Regions from separate parts of the Pseudoalteromonas sp. MMG012 genome, predicted to be linked through region 1. Evidence: predicted binding sites of a transcription regulator. Region 1 holds the regulator's gene; the other holds the start of a gene.
The links. Region 1 encodes sigma-54, which starts transcription at its own class of promoters, with help from an activator protein. Its sites were predicted from a motif close to GTTGGCACGNNNNTNGNNT; they were not measured.

Region 1 (3,197 bases):
AAATGTTGAAATTATACATGGTAATAGACAAATTAACGCTGATCGCCTAGAAGTGCATAGACGGGCTGAGTTAGGAGAAAATAAACAACTGCTTGTCGCTACAGGTAACCCAGCGCGTTTTACCGAGACACAAGCTGATGGCACCGTATTAAGTGCCACGGCGAGTGAGGTTCGATATGATGTAGCGAATAAAAAGCTGACAATCAAAGGTGATGCAGAAATTAACCAAGCAGGCCAAATCATAAAAGCACAATCCATAATTTACGATATGGATAAACAATTAATAAATGCTGAAAAGGGTAATGAAAATACTGGCCGAGTACACACAATTCTAGTCCCAGAAAAAAAATCGAATAAAGAACAAGGCAAATAATAAATGAGTACTTTGACTGCAACCGCTTTGGCTAAAAGCTACAAAGGACGACAAGTCGTAAAAAATGTCAGCCTTGCCGTCGAGGCAGGCAGTATTGTTGGCTTGCTAGGCCCCAACGGGGCAGGTAAAACGACCAGTTTTTATATGATTGTTGGATTAGTGCCAAGCGACAACGGTACCGTAACAATTGATGACCACGATATCACCCTGTTACCGATGCACAGTCGAGCAAGGTTAGGCATAGGTTATTTACCGCAAGAATCTTCCATCTTTCGAAAGTTAACCGTTTACCAGAACTTAATGGCTATTTTAGAAACTCGTAATGAGCTGAGTAAACCTGATCGAGAGCAAATTCTTAATGAATTATTAGATGAATTCAACATCCAACATATACGTACAAGTCAAGGTATGGCATTGTCAGGAGGTGAACGTCGAAGAGTCGAAATTGCTCGCGCTTTAGCCGCAAACCCAAAATTTATCCTGTTAGATGAGCCTTTTGCTGGTGTTGACCCAATTTCGGTGTTAGATATAAAGAAAATTATCGAACATTTAAAAAAACGCGGTATAGGTGTTCTGATCACAGATCATAATGTACGAGAAACACTTGATGTGTGCGAAAAAGCATACATAGTTTCACATGGTGAATTAATTGCATCAGGTACTCCAGAACACGTGCTTGCCGATCAAACTGTTCGAGATGTCTACCTAGGTGAACAATTCAGGCTATAGTTATAGTATCTAGGTAATTTTAATAATTGATTAATAGAAAGGATTGTTAGAGATACATGAGGCAATCGTTACAGCTGCGCATGGGTCAGCAATTAACCATGACACCCCAATTACAACAGGCTATCCGCTTGTTGCAATTGAGCACGCTAGATCTCCAACAAGAAATCCAAGAAGCCTTGGACAGCAACCCATTACTGGAAGTTGAAGAATCAGAGCATGAAAACGACAACGAAAATATAGAAAAAGAACATAAAGAGCTCTCGAAAGAAGAATCTAATTCAGACAGTATTGAAGAAGCTCCAGTCAGTGACTATGAGCTTGATGCAGACGCGGCTATGAGTAAAGACACTGTTAGCGAAGAACTTGCGATGGATGTCACATGGGATGAATACATGAGTGCTGCACCAGCAACAAGCAGCGGCCCTATGCCTGAAGACGAAAACATGTACCAAGGCGCAACCACCGAATCGCTCCATGAATACTTAATGTGGCAACTAGAACTGACCCCGTTTAGTGATACTGATAGAGGGATCGCTGTCGCTATTGTGGAAGCCGTGGATGATGGTGGTTTATTAACCTTATCGACCGATGAAATCTTAGAAAGCCTTAATGACGAGAGTTCAGAAGATGCCATTGAACTTGATGAAATTGAGGCTGTCCTGAAACGCATTCAATTATTTGACCCTGTCGGCATTGCTGCTCGGAGCTTACAAGAATGTTTATGTATCCAGCTTAATCAGTTTGATAAAAGTACACCTTGGCTGGAACATACTAAACATGTGCTCACCGAACATATCGACTTACTTGCAAGTCGAGACTATCGAACGCTAATGAAAAAGACGAAGCTGAAAGAGTCCGATTTAAAAGAAGTCATGACTCTAATACACAGCTTAAATCCAAAACCTGCGGCCAGTATCATCCGCGAAGAGTCTGAATATGTCATACCTGATGTCTCTGTGAAAAAAGTGAAAGGCCGATGGTTAGTTGAATTAAACCCTGATTCAATGCCGAAAATTAGAGTCAATGATCACTATGCGGCGATGTCTCGCTCAATGAAATCAAGCACTGATAGTCAATTTATTCGTTCGCATTTACAAGAAGCTAAATGGTTTATTAAAAGCTTAGAAAGCCGCAATGATACGTTAATGAAAGTAACTAATTGCATTGTGCAGCAACAACAGGCATTCTTTGAACATGGCCCTGAAGCAATGAAACCTATGGTGCTAAATGATGTGGCTGAAATGGTAGAGATGCATGAGTCCACTATTTCACGTGTCACAACACAAAAATATATGCACACACCTAGGGGCATTTTTGAGTTGAAATATTTCTTCTCGAGCCATGTGAGTACCGAAAACGGAGGTGAATGCTCTTCCACAGCGATTAGAGCATTGATCAAAAAGCTCATTGCCGCCGAAAATACTGCTAAGCCATTAAGTGATAGCAAAATTGCGGATATATTGGCAGAGCAAGGAATCAAAGTGGCCCGACGTACGATAGCAAAATATCGGGAGTCGTTAGCCATTCCACCGTCGAATCAGCGTAAAAGCTTGATATAAGACGTAATATCAAAGAAGGAAAATGCTCATGCAACTAAATTTAACTGGTCGTCACGTAGAAGTAACTGAATCACTAAGAGACTATGTCAACACCAAGTTTGCGAAGCTAGAAAGGCACTTTGATCATATCAATAATGTGCATGTGATTTTAGATGTTGAAAAACTCGTACAAAAAGCCGAAGCGACCTTACACTTAAGCGGAGCAGAAGTATTTGCCTCTACCGAGCATCAAGATATGTATGCTGCTATTGATGGTTTGGTTGACAAGCTAGACAGACAAGTAATCAAACACAAAGAAAAGCTTACTCGACATTAACCATGAAACTTAGCTCAATAATCAACAAGGACTGCAGTAAAGCTGCGGTCCTTTTTAATAGCAAAAAACGTATTCTCGAATACGTTAGCGAACTTACACATGAACAGTTACCCCACCTAGAACAGCATGATGTTTTATCTGCACTCATGTCTAGAGAGAAGTTAGGCAGCACTGGAATTGGTAAAGGCATCGCTATTCCACATGGCAGAATGCAAGGTAT
Region 2 (3,197 bases), on a different contig from region 1:
ACTTTAACGATAGTCGTGAGAGGTAATACATCTGGCACCAAACCTTCAACAAGTCTCGGATGACTTTTCGCCAAAATATCTAGTAGGTTCTGAACTTCCTCATGACCTAATAGTAGTGATGCGTTATTAGTCAACAGTTGGCTTATATGTGTTGCTACGACAGTTGCAGCATCAACGACTGTATAACCAAGAGAATGCGCTTCATCTTTCTGTTCGGGTTTAATCCATACAGCCTCTAAACCAAATGCTGGATCGGTTGTAGCAACACCATTTATTGGACCAAATACCTGGCCCGGGTTAATTGCAAGCTCATCACCATGCTTTAATTCCCCATCTCCGGATCCCACTCCCATTAAAGTAATATTGTATGCATTGGGGTCTAACTCTAAGTTATCTCTAATATGTACTGGTGGAACCAAGAACCCCAGTTCTTGAGAAAGCTTTTTACGAACACCTTTGATTCTACTTAATAGTTCACCACCTTGTGCTTGATCTACCAACGGTATTAGACGGTAACCAACTTCAAGCCCAATAACATCCACAGGCTGAACGTCGTCCCAACCAAGCTCTTTTTGATCTTGTTTTCGAGCTGCGATGTCACCACCTTTGGCTTCTTCCGCTTGTTTAACTTCCTCTGCTTTTGTTTTTTGGGACTGAGTGTAATACGCCAAATATCCGAGTAATGCACCTAAACTCAAAAATGCAACATGAGGCATCCCTGGTACAAGTCCCATAACAATTAAAATTGCAGCAGCTATTGATAATGACTTTTCATTACCAAGTTGGGCCTTAAATTGATCTCCCATATTGTGAGATTCATTTTGTCTAGTAACAACAATTGCAGTGCCGATAGATAGAAGCAACGATGGTAATTGCGCCACAAGTCCATCCCCAATGGTGAGTAGAGTATAAACCTCCATTGCTTTACCAAACCCGAGATTGTGTTGGATCATACCAACAAATAAACCACCAATAATATTAATAGCTAAAATAACAATACCTGCAATAGCGTCCCCTTTTACAAACTTACTGGCACCATCCATTGACCCGTAGAAATCAGCTTCACGGGTTACTTCTTCTCGCCTAGCTCGAGCATCGTCTGCACTAATAAAGCCTGCATTTAAATCTGCATCAATCGCCATTTGTTTTCCTGGCATTGCATCTAATGTAAATCGTGCTGACACTTCAGAAATACGCCCGGCTCCTTTAGTGATTACAACAAAGTTAATAATAATTAGAATTAAAAAGACCACTAAGCCGACCGCGTAATTTCCGCCGATGACCACTGAGCCGAATGCTTCAATTACTTTACCAGCCGCATCACCACCATTGTGCCCTTCAAGCAAAACAACTCGTGTACTCGCGACATTTAATGCCAATCGCATAATTGTTGCAATAAGTAACACTGCTGGAAACATACCAAACTCTAACGGTTTCATGGTGTAAACAGTTACCAATAGAACGACTAGTGCTAGCGCGATATTAAAAGAAAATAAAATATCTAGTAGGAAAGGAGGCAGAGGTAAGATAACCATGCCTAGCGCAGCCAGAACCATTAGAGGGGTACCTACACCCTTTGCATATTCTTTCTTATCTCTATTGATTTGCTGTAAAACTGCTTTAAAATCCATAACTTAGTAACTACAAAATATTGACACTGACTAGTACAAAGCAAGTTATGCGCCATAAAGTTACTAACCCTAAATTTATAAGGTAATGATGAAAAATGTAGAGCATAAATAAATGTTACGCTTGTCTAAAAAAACCGTGAAGTTTAATGTTTCAACTCGTTGGGAATAGGTAGATCGTCATTAAGCGCTGTCGGTCGCTTGCCTCGGCCCTTTTGAAAGCGCTTTAACTGAAATACAAAAGCGAGTACTTGTGCTACGGCTGTAAACAATTGATCTGGTATTTGCTGGCCAACTTCAGTGGTATGGTATAAAGAACGTGTTAAAGCTGGTGATTCAACAATAGGCACTTCATTACCTATTGCGACCTTTCTTATTTGCATGGCCAGTTCATCAACACCTTTCGCTAGTACAATGGGCGCACCGGCTTTTTCCGTATCGTATTTTAATGCAACGGAATAGTGCGTTGGGTTAGTAACAATCACATCTGCATCAGGCACATCTTGTATCATACGACGCTGGGACATCTCTCTTTGAGTGCGACGGATACGCGCCTTAATTTGTGGATCACCTTCCGAATTTTTATATTCATCTTTTACTTCTTGCATCGTCATTTTAAGCTGTTTATGGTGATTATAGCTTTGGTAAGGAGCATCTATGGCTGAAATAATAATTAACGTACAACTTAACGCTAAAAACATCCATGCCAAGATTTCTAATGCGTGAATGATGCTACTGGGGATTTGCTCGACACTTAAATGCAATATTTCATAAAAAAAAGTGTTTATCAAGTAAATAGCAAAACCTGCTACCAACCCAAATTTAAGTACCGCTTTTACTAGCTCAATACCCGCCTGTGGGCCTAGCATTCTTTTAATACCTTTTGCCGGAGACATTTTACTGGCTTTAGGTGCCGCTGCCTGCCAACTAAAGTTAAAGCCGCCTAATAAAGTATTACCAACAATAGCGGCTATTACAATGATAAAAACAAACATAGACATTGGGAAAATAAGCTCGGAAAACATCTCCCCCCATATAGAGAACATCTTGGTTGTATCGTATGTTTCATTACGGTTTAGGCTCAATGCTCGGCCCATTATATTATACAGCCCCTTTCCTATATCAGGTCCATACAATAGCAATGATATTGAGGAAAAAATGAGTACAAATGTGGTCCCTAACTCTTTCGAACGTGCAACTTGCCCTTTCTTACGAGACTCATCTATTTTTTTCCCCGTGGGTTCTTCCGTTTTTTCTTGACCCGAATCTTCTGCCATATGCTATACCGTACAACCAATTAAATTGCACATTAGTTCAATTGTCTTAAGCCATTGAAATTCATATTGCACTAAAAAATTTCCTAACGTAGCCCAAATAATAGTAAGACCTGCAACAAGGGTAAATGCAAAACCAACTGCAAATATATTCATTTGCGGCGCAGCACGGGTCATAATGCCCAATGAAATATTAATCACCAACATGGCTGTTAACGGTGCAAGGGATAACGCCATTGCCGTTGAAAACATCCACCCTCCCCAATTCACTATTTGCCAATAATTATCGACAATC

Region 2: the regulator sigma-54 is predicted to act here: its motif matches at 1,670-1,688, upstream of flhA (flagellar biosynthesis protein FlhA).

What each region holds. Positions count from the first base shown of each region.
Region 1 is NZ_JAGJEF010000010.1:35,072-38,268, reverse strand. It holds gene lptA (lipopolysaccharide transport periplasmic protein LptA) at 1-373, shown strand, start outside; gene lptB (LPS export ABC transporter ATP-binding protein) at 377-1,102, shown strand; gene J8L97_RS05375 (RNA polymerase factor sigma-54) at 1,159-2,661, shown strand; gene hpf (ribosome hibernation promoting factor) at 2,690-2,977, shown strand; gene J8L97_RS05365 (PTS sugar transporter subunit IIA) at 2,980-3,197, shown strand, end outside.
Region 2 is NZ_JAGJEF010000005.1:37,305-40,501, reverse strand. It holds gene flhA (flagellar biosynthesis protein FlhA) at 1-1,631, opposite strand, end outside; gene flhB (flagellar biosynthesis protein FlhB) at 1,775-2,905, opposite strand; gene fliR (flagellar biosynthetic protein FliR) at 2,909-3,197, opposite strand, start outside.